Regions from separate parts of the Pseudonocardia sp. DxW genome, predicted to be linked through region 1. Evidence: riboswitches for the same ligand, from Rfam matches in the RefSeq annotation. Region 1 holds a riboswitch; each other region holds the start of a gene.
The links. Region 1 has a riboswitch for cobalamin ahead of ACVJO7_RS09125 (hypothetical protein). Riboswitches for the same ligand answer to the same signal wherever they lie in the genome.
Positions count from the first base shown of each region.

Region 2: it holds a riboswitch for cobalamin, as region 1 does, so the genes downstream of both, cobN (cobaltochelatase subunit CobN) here and ACVJO7_RS09125 (hypothetical protein) in region 1, are expected to answer to the same signal.
Region 3: it holds a riboswitch for cobalamin, as region 1 does, so the genes downstream of both, metE (5-methyltetrahydropteroyltriglutamate--homocysteine S-methyltransferase) here and ACVJO7_RS09125 (hypothetical protein) in region 1, are expected to answer to the same signal.

Region 1 is NZ_JBZFLK010000005.1:37,436-41,827, reverse strand. It holds gene ACVJO7_RS09135 (4'-phosphopantetheinyl transferase family protein) at 1-500, shown strand, start outside; gene ACVJO7_RS09130 (DNA polymerase IV) at 497-1,984, shown strand; gene ACVJO7_RS09125 (hypothetical protein) at 2,033-2,416, opposite strand; cobalamin riboswitch at 2,455-2,622, opposite strand; gene ACVJO7_RS09120 (TetR/AcrR family transcriptional regulator) at 2,623-3,591, opposite strand; gene cobA (uroporphyrinogen-III C-methyltransferase) at 3,646-4,392, opposite strand, start outside.
Region 2 is NZ_JBZFLK010000002.1:391,772-396,163, forward strand. It holds gene cobN (cobaltochelatase subunit CobN) at 1-2,311, opposite strand, end outside; cobalamin riboswitch at 2,386-2,531, opposite strand; gene ACVJO7_RS04600 (PucR family transcriptional regulator ligand-binding domain-containing protein) at 2,592-4,178, opposite strand; gene speB (agmatinase) at 4,272-4,392, shown strand, end outside.
Region 3 is NZ_JBZFLK010000017.1:55,807-60,198, forward strand. It holds gene ACVJO7_RS24330 (AAA family ATPase) at 1-441, opposite strand, end outside; gene mdo (NDMA-dependent methanol dehydrogenase) at 575-1,867, opposite strand; cobalamin riboswitch at 2,100-2,307, shown strand; gene metE (5-methyltetrahydropteroyltriglutamate--homocysteine S-methyltransferase) at 2,482-4,392, shown strand, end outside.

The DNA.
Region 1 (4,392 bases):
GCCGCTGCGGGAAGCCGCACGGCAAGCCGCGGCTCGCCGGGCACCGCGACGGCGCCCCCGGCTTCTCGCTGACCCACTCCGGCACGCTGGTCGGGGTTGCGCTGGGGCCCGGCCCGGTCGGCGTCGACGTCGAGCAGCACCGCGAGCTGTCCGGGCTGGACGGGCTGGCCCGGCACGCCCTCTCCCCCGCCGAACGCGAGCTGGGCGTCCCCGGACCGGCCGGGTTCCTGGTCACCTGGACCCGCAAGGAGGCCCTGCTCAAGGCCACCGGCGACGGCCTGTCCGCCCCGATGGACGCGATCACCCTGTCCGCGCCCGGCGACCCGGCGCGGGTCCTGCACTGGCCGGACGCTACCGGCTCGTGGTGGCTCGCCGACGTCGATACCCCGCACCCGGATCATCCCGGCGCCGTCGCGGGTGCCGGTGCCGACGTGCCGCCGATCACGGTCGCCGACGGCGACGCGGTCCTGTCGGTGGTCCGGGGCACCATGGGCGGGTGAGCTCGCCGGACCGGCCGGGCGCGACCGGAGCGCGCTGGGTGCTGCACCTCGACATGGACGCGTTCTTCGCCTCCGTCGAGCAGCTGACCCGGCCCACCCTGGCCGACCGTCCGGTACTGGTCGGCGGGGCGGGGCCGCGCGGCGTCGTCGCGGGCGCCAGCTACCAGGCGCGGGTGTTCGGGGCGCGCTCGGCGATGCCGATGGGGCAGGCCCGGCGGCGCTGCCCGCACGCCACCGTGCTGCCGCCGCGGTTCCCGCTGTACAAGGCGATCTCGGACGAGGTGATGGGTGTGCTCGCCGAGTTCTCACCGGTGCTCGAACCGGTCTCGGTGGACGAGGCGTTCATCGAGCCGCCGGCGCTGGCCGGCGCCTCCCCGGACGCCGTGCGGGAGTTCGGCACCCGGCTGCGCGCGACGGTCCGGGAGCGGACCGGGCTGCCCGCCTCGGTCGGCGCCGGCTCCGGCAAGCAGATCGCCAAGATCGCCTCCGAGCTGGCGAAGCCGGACGGGCTACGGGTCGTCGCGCACGCCGAGCAGGGCGCCGTGCTCGATCCGCTGCCGGTGCGCTCGCTGTGGGGCATCGGACCGGTGTCCGGCGAGGCGCTGCGCCGGATCGGGATCGAGACGATCGGCCAGCTCGCCGCGATGGACGGCCGGGAGGTCACCGGGGTGCTGGGCACGGCGATGGGCACCGAGCTGCACCGGCTGGCCCGCGGGATCGACGACCGGCCGGTCGCACCGCGCGGGGCGGCGAAGCAGATCAGCGCCGAGACCACCTTCGACACCGACCTGACCGCGATGTCCGCGGTGCACGCCGCCGTCGAGTCGATCTGCGTGGCGGTGCACCGCAGGCTGGTCGCCGACGGCCGGGCCGCGCGCACCGTCACCGTCAAGGCGCGCACCGGCGACTTCGTCACCCACACCCGGTCGGAGACGACGCCGTTCCCCAGCCGGGACCTCGCCACGCTGGTCGCGGTGGCCCGCCGGCTCGCCGACACCGCCCTCGGCGAGGGTGGGGTGCGGCTGCTCGGGGTGTCGGTGTCGGGCTTCAGCGAGGAGCCGCCGCTGGCCCTGTTCGACGCGGTGCCCTCGGCGCGGGGGTGGCGCGCGGCCCCGGTGGACCCGGACGGCGCGGGACCGGGCACGGCGGACCCGGGCGACCCGGGCGGAGCTGCGACCGGGCGGATGGGCACGCCGGTGGCGGTCGAGGAGCCGGCAGGGCCCCCGGCGGTGCCCGGGGAGGAGCCGGTCGACCGGCCCGCGGCTCCCGGGGAGCCGCCCGGCGACGACCGGCCGTGGCGGGCCGGTGACGACGTCGATCATCCCGAGCACGGCCACGGCTGGGTGCAGGGCGCCGGGCACGGGCGGGTCACCGTCCGATTCGAGACCGCGCTGACCGGGCCGGGCCGCACCCGCACGCTGGACGCCGCCGATCCACAGCTGACCCGCGCCGATCCGCTCCTGAGCTGGCGACCTGCCGGGTGAACCGGCCGGACCGGACCCAGCCGATCAGCGGGCTCAGCCGACCAGCGCTCAGCCGATCAGCGGGCTCCGGTGCGGCGGGGCGACCCGGGTGCCCGCGGCGACCCGGATCCCGAGTCCGGGTGCGGTGCGGGCGAGGCCGTCGAGCACCGCGCCCAGCGCGACGTCGGCGGCGGGCTCGCCCGCCACCAGCAGCACCCCGTTGCCGGCCGGGTGGTCCGCGGCCCAGGCGGTGATCCGGCCGACCGCGTCGCGCGGCGAGATCCGTTCGACCCGCCACGCCTCGGCGTAGAACAGGGCCACCGACTCCGGCCCGCGGGGGAACGTGAAGACGGTGTCGGCCTCCGCGAGCAGGCCCTCCAGCCCGTGCCCGGCCGACTCACCGGCCGGCTCGGTGCCGAGAACGACCAGGGTAGGGAGCGGGTCGACGCTCATCGCAATGTCCTCCTCGAGGGTCCGCGCCCTCAACAGTGGGAACTCCTGCGACGACGGCCAGTCTCCTGGCTCCCGGATCGACGCGCTCCCCCGCCTTCCCACCCTCGCCGGGCAGTGGCTGCGGGGTGGGGAGCGCTCCCCGGTGACAGTGGCGGGACCGCGCCGGACTCGCACCGGCTTCCTGCACCGTCGTCCGGGTCAGCCCATCACGAGCCGGTCGGGGGGTCAACAACGGGTGACGGTGACGCCTGTCCGGCGGCGAGGTCCCGCACCACCGGGGCCCAGCGCCCCGGCCAGCCGCCGGTGTGCCTCCGCGTCGAGATGGCAGCCGTCGATCCCGGTCCGGGTGATCGGGGCCGCATCGAAGAACGCGTGACCACCCGCGGCCGTCGGCGCACGCAGCGGCCCGGCGAGCCGTCGTGACGCGGCGGCCGAGGCCGCGTCGTAGACCCCCGGGGGCGGGCATCGACGCGACGAACCGCTTGGCGGCCCCGTCCATCGGCGACGGCGCGAGGACCACGAACCGCGGCACCGGCAGCCCGAGCGCCGCCGCGAACCCGGCCGGATGGTCCGGGTAGCGACCGAGCGCGCGGGCAACGTCGTCCGGGGTGCGGCGTAGCGGGTCCGCAGGTCGTTCGTCCCGAGCGCGCCCAGTTCTCCATGCCGGTGCGGACGGCGGCCATCGCCATCGAGGCGATCAGCACCGGGAGCTGCGGATCGACGTCGGGGCCCATCCGCAGCGCGGCGGCGTCGGCGAGCCTGCGGGGGGAGTTCTCGCTCAGCGACATCAGGGCACCGGTGACACCGGGGACGGTGCGGGCGAGCGCGAAGACCTCGTTCGCCTCGTCGCGGTCCGGTGGGTCCTCGCCGAGCTGGTCGAGCAGCAGCCGGCTCAGGTCGGCGAGGACCTCGCGGGGCGGGCCGGGCGGGCCGGCCACGAAGTTCTCCACCAGGTCCGGGGACAGCTCGGCCAGGGACAGCTCGACGGCCGCGGCCTCCTTGCCCGGGAAGTAGTTGAAGAACGTCCGCGGCGAGATGCCGGCCTCGGCGCCGATCGTTTCGACGGTGACCTTCTCCAGGCCGTGCTCCCGGGCCAGCCGCAGCACCACGAGATGGATGCCGCGCCGGGTCTCACTCCGCCTGCGGTCGCGCAGGCCCTCTCCTCGTTGCGCCACGACAACGATCTTTGCGCTCCGCGCAGAGTTTGCACACTGTGCACGTAACCGGCGTCACGGTCCGACCGGGGCCTCCAGCCCGGCGACAGGGCCGATCACCACGATCGCGGGCGGGCTGACCTCCTCCGCGGCGGCGACCTCGGCGGCCGTCGCCAGGGTCGCCCGCACGGTCCGCTGGATCCGGGTAGTGCCGTCCTGCACGATCAGCACCGGTGTCGACGGGTCGCGGCCGTGCTCGACGAGGACCTCGGCGAACCGGCCGAGCCGCTCCACCGCCATCATCAGCACGATGGTGCCGGCCATCCGGCCGAGCGCCGTCCAGTCGGTGAGGCTGCGCGGGTCCTCCGGCGCGACGTGCCCGGAGACGACGACGATCTCGTGCGCCACCCCACGGTGCGTCACCGGTGTCCCGGCGACGGCGGGCGCGGCGAACGCGCTGGTGAGGCCCGGGACGACGGTGACCGGCACCCCGGCCGCGGCGCACGCCTGCACCTCCTCGAACCCGCGGCCGTAGACGAACGGGTCGCCGCCCTTGAGCCGCACCACGAACTTCCCGCCCCTGGCATGCTCGACCAACAGCTCGTTGATCTTCTCCTGGGTCATCGCCCGGCCGTACGGGATCTTCGAGGCGTCGATGACCTCGACGTCCGACGGGAGCTCGTCCATCAGGTCGCGCGGGCCGAGCCGGTCGGTGACCACGACCTGGGCCCGGGACAGCAGCCGCCGCCCGCGGACGGTGATCAGCTCCGGGTCGCCGGGGCCGCCGCCGACCAGCGCGACGCCCGGCTGCGGCGGCTCCGC
Region 2 (4,392 bases), on a different contig from region 1:
CACGCACCGCGCCGACGTCGACGCCGGGGAGCGCCGCCGCCGCAGCGGGCCGGACGGCCGTACCGGCAGTACCGGCGGTACCGCCAGTACCGCAGTGCTCGGCGGCGACGTCGTCGACCGCTGCCGGATCCCAGTCCCGGGCCTCCATCCCGGCGACCAGGGCGCGGGCGACGGTCTCGACGGCGTCGGTGCGGGCCCCGGTCTCGGAGCCGTCCTCGACCAGCCCGAGCGCCTGCCGCAGCCCGGGCACGGACTGCTCGCCGCCCCACATCTGCCGGGCCCGCAGCACGGCGAGCACCAGGTCGATCCGCTGCTCACCGGCCGGGGCGAGGGCGAGCACGTGCAGGCCGTCCCGGATCTGCACGTCCTTGATCTCGCAGAGCCAGCCGTCGACGTGCATCAGCATGTCGTCGAAGACGTCCTCGTCCGGGCGCTCCTCCAGGCCCAGGTCGTGGTGCATCTTCGCGGCCGTCATCAGGGTCCAGATCTGCTGGCGGATCGCGGGCAGCTTCGCCGGGTCGAGCGCGGAGATGTTGGCGTGCTCGTCGAGCAACTGCTCCAGCCGGGCGATGTCGCCGTAGCTCTCGGCCCGGGCCATCGGCGGGATGAGGTGGTCGACCAGGGTGGCGTGCGCCCGGCGCTTGGCCTGGGTGCCCTCCCCCGGGTCGTTCACCAGGAACGGGTAGATCAGCGGCAGGTCGCCGAGCACGGCGTCGGTGCCGCAGGACGCCGACATGCCCAGCGTCTTGCCCGGCAGCCACTCCAGGTTCCCGTGCTTGCCGATGTGCACGATCGCGTGCGCGCCGAACCCGCCGTCGGACTCCGGCGCCGCCAGCCAGCGGTAGGCGGCCAGGTAGTGGTGCGACGGCGGCAGGTCCGGATCGTGGTAGATCGCGACCGGGTTCTCCCCGAACCCGCGCGGCGGCTGCACGATCAGCGTGACGTTCCCGCTGCGCAGCGCGGCGACGACGATGTGGTCGTCGTGCACGTACAGCTCGCCCGGCGGCTCGCCCCAGTGCTCGACGACGCCGTCGCGGAGGTCCTGCGGAAGCGTGTCGAACCAGCTGCGGTAGGTCGAGGCGGAGATCCGGATCGGGTTCCCGGCGAGCTTCTCCTCGGTGAGCCAGTCCGGGTCCTGCCCGCCGGCCTCGATCAGCGCGTGCATCAGCGCGTCGCCGTCGCCTGCCTCGACGCCCGGGAACCCGCCGGTCTCGTACCCGGCGGCGGCCATCGTGCGCAGCAGCGCGACCGTCGAGGCCGGGGTGTCCAGACCCACCGCGTTCCCGATCCGGGCGTGCTTGGTCGGGTACGCCGACAGCATCAGCACGATCTTCTTCTCGGCGTTCGGGATGCGGCCGAGGTTGGCGTGGTTCACCGCGATCCCGGCGACCCGGGCGGCGCGCTCGTGGTCCGGGACGTAGACGGACAGGCCGTCGTCGTCGGTCTCCTTGAACGAGAACGGGACGGTGATCAGCCGGCCGTCGAACTCGGGGACGGCGACCTGGGTGGCGACGTCGAGCGGGGACAGGCCGTCGTCGTTGGACTCCCAGGTCTCCCGGGACGAGGTCAGGCACAGGCCCTGCAGGATCGGCACGTCGAGCGCGGCGAGCTCGGTGACGTCCCACTCCTCGTCCTCGCCGCCGGCCTGCGCGGACGCCGGCTTGGTGCCGCCCGCGGCGAGCACGGTGACGACCATCGCGTCGGCGCCGCGCAGCGTGTCCAGCAGGCCGGCCGGGGCCTGGCGCAGCGAGGCGCACCAGATCGGCAGCGGTGTCGCGCCCTTCGCGGTGATCGCGTCGCAGAGCGCCTCGACGTAGGCGGTGTTCCCGGCCAGGAACTGCGCCCGGTAGAAGAGCACCGCCACGGTGGGTCCGGTCCCGGTGCCGGGGCCGTCCAGCACGCCCCACTCGGGCAGCTCCACCGGCGGCGCGAAGCCCTCACCGGTCAGCAGCACCGTGTCGGACAGGAACGCGTGCAGCTGCCGCAGGTTCTCGGTGCCGCCCTGTGCGAGGTAGGTGTGCGCCTCCGCGGCGACGCCGGCGGGCACGGTGGAGAGCTCCATCATCTCCGCGTCCGGCGCCATCTCACCGCCCAGGCAGACCAGCGGCGTGGACCGGGCTCGCAGCAGGTCCAGACCCTCCTCGAAGTAGCGGTAGCCGCCGAGCACCCGGACGACGACGACGTCGGCCGCGTCGGCCATCGCGGCCAGCTCGTCGAGCAGCACCCGGTTCGGGTTGGCGAGGCGGTAGTCCGCCCCGCCGGCACGGGCGGAGAGCAGGTCGGTGTCCGAGGTGGACAGGAGCAGGATCACCGGGCGGTCCCGGTGCGGGGCGTGCGGGCGCGCGTCATCGGCGTACCTTCCTCGGGATCCTCGTCCCGGACGGAGGTGGCGCGGCGGATGGGGCCAGTGTCTGGCTGCCCCGGCGGTCCACGAGGGTCCGCCGGGATCACAGTGGCGGGACCGCGCCGGACTCGCACCGGCTTCCTGATCCCACCCGCCGTCTTCGGTTGTCCGATCACCTTCCGCAACGGGCCGGTCCCCCGTCAAGGAACCGTGCACCGCCGTGGCGCTCGGCACCCGGTGCCGTCGGTCACCCGGCACCCTCGGTCCGGTCCCCCCGGCCCGGCCCGCCGACGGCCCGGCCGAGGTCGCGGGCGCGCAGCGCCAGCCACAGCTCGTGCCGGTCCTGCGCGGTGTCCAGCCGCCGCCCGGTGACCTGCTCGGCGGCCGCGATCCGGTTCCGGACGGTGTGCCGGTGCACGCCGAGCGCGGACGCGGCGGCCGCCCAGTGCCCGTTGCGTTCCAGGTGCGCGGCGATCGCCCGCAGCAGCTCCGGGCCGCGCGGGTCGGCGTCCAGCGGCCCGAGCACGGCGTCGGCGAAGGCCCGCAACCGGTCGTGGTCGAGCAGGGCGAGCAGCATCCGGCTGGACGCCACGTCGTCGGCGTGCGCGGGCCGCCCGGTCAGCCGGGCCACCGGGAGCGCGGAGCGGGCCTGCCGCAGCGACACCGCGAGCGCCCCCGGCCGGACGGCGATGCCGATCCCGGCCGGCCGGCGGGCGGCGAGCGCGGCCAGCACCGCCACCAGGTCGACCGACTCGGCGACCGCCAGCTCGACGGTGCCGTCGGCCTCCCCCGGCTCCGGCGCGGTCGTGCGGACCAGCGCGTCGGGCAGCACCGCGGCCAGATCGGCGGCCAGCTCCTCGGGGCGCGGCGCCGCGACCACGGCGGCGCGCAGCCGGGTCTCCGGCAGGCCGGCGGCGGCGAGCCTGCGGCCAGCGCCGTCGTCGTCGACGACGCCGCGGTCCAGCGCGGCCAGCAGCCGGGCCCGGCCGCGGCGGGCGGCGGCGTCCAGGCCGAGCCGGCGTTCCAGCTCCAGCGACAGCAGCGACACCAGGTCGCCGGTGACCTGGTTGGAGTGCGGCCCGGCGGCCGGCCCGTCGATCAGCAGCAACGCCCGGATCCGCCGCGAACCCAGCGGATGGACCTCCCGGCGGCGGCCGTCGGCGACCTCGACGGCGGCGCCCAGCAGACCCTGCCCGCGCACCTCCCCGATCGTCGTCGCGAGCCCGGCGGCCAGCTCCGCGGCCCCCTCGACGGGTGCCGCGGCCAGCACCCGGCCGAGCAGATCCACCACCACGCCGGTGCGCCCGGTCGCACCGGCGTGCGCGGCCAGCACCGCCTCGATGCCGCCCGGGGAGACCGCCGCGGCGGTCAGCGCGCGCTGGGTGCGCAGCGCCCACTGCAGCCGGGCCCGCTCGGCCGCGTCCCGGTGCGCGAACACCGCCTTGGTGACGGCGATGAACGGCACCCCCTCGGGCACCGAGAGCAGCGGCAGCCCGGCCCGGCGGGCCGCGGTGATGAGCGCCGGCGGGGTGCTGCGGTGCGGCAGGTCGGAGCCCAGGCCGACGCCGAGCGCGACCACGCCGTGCGCGCGCAGGTGCCGGGCGTAGCGGGTGAGGCCGTCGACGTCGGCGGGCAGCAGGAACCCGACGGTCAGCAGCAGCTCGCCGCCCTGCAGCCAGCCGCCCGGCTCGGCCAGCTCGGACACCGCGGCGGCGACCACGATCCGATCGAGATCGCCGTCGTCGATCGCCACCCGGCCCAGCCGCAGCTCCGGGTCGCCGAGCAGCTCACGCAGCGGCACCCCACCGGGCGGGATCGACACCATGGCGAACATGATCTCCGACGATTCGACGTTCTGTCACTTCTGTCGTCGTCGGGGGAACGAGCACGGTGGGCGGGACCCGGGTCGCGCCCAGAGGAGGAACCCATGCCGATCGGATCGGTCGACGCCGGCACCGTCCCCCGCTTCGCGGGCCCGCCCACGTTCGCCCGGCTGCCCCGGCTGGACGAGGTGGAGCACGCCGACGTGGCCGTGCTGGGGCTCCCGT
Region 3 (4,392 bases), on a different contig from region 1:
GCGCGGCGCCAGGAACCGCTCGGAGAAGAAGACGCTCTCCTGCGACCCGATCCGGTCGACGGCCGACGCCAGGTCCGGCGCGTCCTCGACGACCTGCCCGATCTTCTCGCGCAGGATCTGGGTGTACATGAGCTGCTTGCCGTAGTCCCACTCGTAGAGGGCCTTGGTCTCGTCCTGGCCCTCGTAGCACTGCAGCCGCAGCAGCCGGCGCCCGGTGGCCAGCGCGAGCATCTTCGCCAGCTCGGTCTTGCCGACGCCGGCGGGCCCCTCCAGCAGCAGCGGCTTGTCCAGCCGGGTGAGCAGGAAGACCGTGGTCGCGAGCCGGGTGTCGGCGATGTAGCCCTGCTCGCGCAGGGTCTCCACGACCTCGTCGACGGACTCGAACGGCGCCGTGTTCGGGACGGGGCTCTCAGCGCTCGTGGAGCCGGGAACGGGAGTCACGCTGGGAATCTCCTTCACAGGCCGCACCGGAGGTGGGTGCGGCGGGCCGCGCAGCCGACGGGCCCACCCGTGGCGAGTATGACCTCGCACGGAGTGGGCCCGCAGGCGCGAACGGGTCGGGCTGATCGGACGATCAGGTGAGCAGGTCGTCCAGGTCGCCGTTGATGGAGTGCTCGACGACCGGGCGGACGGTCTCGAAGGTGCACTCCTTCGGGTTGCCCGGGGTGCAGGCGTCACCCAGGACGTGGTTGGTGATCCGGTCGACGTCCGCCGCGTCGCCGATGATGGTCGGCGCGTTCTCGTAGAACTTCGTCGGGCCGATCCCGAGCCGGTTCTTCGAGTAGGTGTCCTGCTTGACGTCGGCGAACTTCTCCGGGATGCCCACGTCGCGCAGCAGCCGGATGGACGCGGCGAGCGCGGCGTCGGCGGCCTGCGGCTTGGTCATGCCGCTGGTGTCGATGCCCATCGCCTCGGCGATGTCGGCGAACCGCTCGTAGGCGACCGGCATGTTGAACGCCCACACCCGCGGCAGCGCGATGGCGTTGTTCAGGCCGTGGTGGGTGTCGTAGAAGGCCGACACCGCGTGCGAGATCGAGTGGATGATCCCCAGGCCACCGGAGTTGAACGCCTGCGCGGCGATGTACTGCGCGTACATCATGCCCTCGCGGCCGGCCAGGTCCTGGCCGTTCCACACGGCCTGGCGCAGGCTCTGCGAGGTCAGCTTGATGGCGTGCAGCGCGTTGCCCAGCGACGGCTGGAAGTTCAGCCGGGAGACGTAGGGCTCGGAGGCGTGCGCGAGCACGTCGAAGCCGCACTGCGCGGTGTAGTCGATCGGGCAGTCGTAGTAGAGCACCGGGTCGTCGATCGCCAGGGTGGTGACCGAGGCGTCGTCGAACGCGACGTACTTGTGCGGGTTGTCCGGGTCCGTCGTGGTGTCGGTGATCACGTACGCCCAGGAGGTCTCGGAGCCGGTGCCGGCCGTCGTCGAGACCGCGATGTGCGGCGGGTTCGCCGGGTTCTCGGACTTGTTGAAGCCCTCGAACTCGTTGACGTTGCGGCCGTCGTGGGCGACCGAGACGCGCGCGCCCTTGCAGGCGTCGTGCGAGGAGCCGCCGCCGATGGAGACGAACGAGTCGCACTTGTTCTGCTGGTAGAGGCCCACAGCGTCCATGACGTTGTAGTCCTTGGGGTTCGACTCGACCTGGTCGTACACGACGACCTCGAGGCCGTGGTACTTCATCGACTCGACGATCTTGTGGACGATGTCGGTGCCGCGCAGGCCGGACGTCATGACCAGGGTCTTCTTGAAGCCCAGCTTGAGGGCCTCCGGGCCGATGAGCTCGTGCGAGCCGGGACCCAGCAGCGCCCTGGGGAACGGGTGGAACTCCTTGATGGGGAACGGCTTGAGCAGCTCGTCTACCTGCATGTCAGCCCTTTCTGCGGCAGGCGGATGGGTCGAGCCGCACGCTAGGACCGGTTGTGGCCCCGGGCACAGAGGTGATCGCGATTACTCCTCGGCAGACCAGGCAGGAAACCCGTCTGAACGGAGGGGTGCAGGGATAGGTCGCCCTCGACCCCGAGCGGGGAGGGCGAACATGTTGCCAGAGTATGGCAACAGTTAGGACAAGGCAACAGTCCGCCGATCGCGTCCGGTGGGTTATGGTCGGTCCGCCGACGGTTCGTGCCGGTCCCCGCGGGGCCGGCACGGGACAACAGGGAACCCGGTGTGAATCCGGGACTGCCCCGCAGCGGTGAGTGGGAACGACAGTCGTCATCAGCACTGGGAACCGACCCGGGAAGCGACGGCCGGTAGGCACGAGCACGGCGCCCACGAGTCCGAATACCTGCCGCCGGTGCGCGCGCCGACCGGCGTGCGCGGATCCGTGGCCTCGAGGGAGGGCCCAGCGGACGACCGGGTGACCACCGTGCCCGCCGGCGCCGTCGCGCGTCCGGTGCGGACCCGCCCGGACCGTGCCGTCGTGCCCCTCTCCGGCGGTGACGGGTCCTCCACCGCGCTCGCGAGGAGAGAGGGCAGTGACCATGGCGAAACCTGTGTCATCCGTGTCCACCACCGGCAGCACCGTGCTGGGGTACCCCAGGATCGGGCCGCACCGGGAGCTGAAGCGCGCGACCGAGGCGTTCTGGGCCGGCCGGTCCGACGTCTCCGCGCTGCACGAGGTGGCGGCCGGTCTGCGCCGCGACACCTGGACCACGCTGCGGGACGCGGGACTGGACCAGGTCCCCGGCAACACGTTCTCGTTCTACGACCACGTCCTGGACACCGCGCTCGCCGTCGGCGCCGTCCCGGAGCGCTTCGCCGGCATCACCGACCCGCTGCAGCGGATGTTTGCGATGGCCCGCGGCCGCACCGGCGCGCCGGCCTGCGAGATGACCAAGTGGTTCGACACGAACTACCACTACCTGGTGCCCGAGATCGGCCCGGGGACCCGGCTCGCGCCCGGCTCGCGCGCGGCGCTCGAGGAGTTCCGGGAGGCGCTGCGCTCCGGCGTCGTGACCCGCCCGGTGCTGGTCGGCCCGGTGACCCTGCTGCTGCTCTCGAAGCCCGCCGAGGGTGCGCCCGAGGAGTTCCGGCCGCTGGACCTGCTCGGCCCGCTCGTCGAGGTCTACCGGGACCTGCTCGCCGAGCTGGCCGACGCCGGTGCCGAGTGGGTGCAGCTGGACGAGCCGGCGTTCGCCGCGGACCGCTCCGACGACGAGATCGCCGCGCTGCGCCGGGCCTACGACCGGCTCGCGGCCGCGCCGCGCCGGCCGAAGATCCTGGTCGCGTCGTACTTCGGCGAGCTCGGCCCGGCGCTGCCGGTGCTCGCCTCGACCGCGGTCGAGGGCCTGGCCCTGGACCTGGTCACCGGGGCGTCCGATCTGGACGGGATCGACGGCGTCGAGGGGATCGGCGGCAAGCTGGTGCTGGCCGGCGTCGTCGACGGGCGCAACGTGTGGCGCACCGACCTGGACGCCGCCCTGGTCACCGCGTCGCGGCTGACCGGCGTCGCGGGCCGGGTGGGGATCTCGACGTCGTGCTCGCTGCTGCACGTCCCCTACGACCTGTCCGTGGAGGCGTCGCTGACCGGCGACGTCGTCGACATGCTCGCCTTCGCCCGGCAGAAGGTCGACGAGGTGGTGCTGCTCGGCCGCGCCCTGCACGGCGGCCGGGCCTCGGTCGCGGCCGAGTTCGACGCCGCGCGGGAGACCCGGGAGCGGGTCGCGGCGGCCGCCCGCCGGGACGCGACGGTCCGGGCCCGGCTGGCCGAGCTGGGCGCCGACCACTACCGGCGCGGCGCGGCCGACGTGCGGGCGAAGGTGCAGCGCGAGGCGCTGGGCCTGCCCGACGTCCCGACCACCACGATCGGCTCGTTCCCGCAGACCGCCGCGATCCGCACCGACCGGGCGGCGCACCGCAGCGGCCGGATCGACACCGGCGAGTACACCGGGCGGATGCGCCGGGAGATCGCCCGCGTGGTCGCGCTGCAGGAGGAGATCGGGCTGGACGTGCTGGTGCACGGCGAGCCCGAGCGCAACGACATGGTCCAGTACTTCGCCGAGAACCTGGACGGCTTCGCCACCACCGAGTTCGGCTGGGTGCAGTCCTACGGCTCGCGCTGCGTACGGCCGCCGATCCTGCACTCGGACGTGTCCCGCCCGGCCCCGATCACCGTCGACTGGGCGAGCTACGCGCAGTCGCTCTCGCAGCGGCCGGTGAAGGGCATGCTGACCGGGCCGGTCACCATCCTGGCCTGGTCGTTCGTCCGCGATGACCAGCCGCTCGCCGACACCGCCCGCCAGGTCGGGCTGGCCCTGCGCGACGAGGTCGCCGACCTGGAGGCGGCCGGGATCCGGATCATCCAGGTGGACGAGCCCGCCCTGCGCGAGCTGCTGCCGCTGCACGAGCGGGACCGCGCCGACTACCTGGAGTGGGCGGTGGACGCGTTCCGG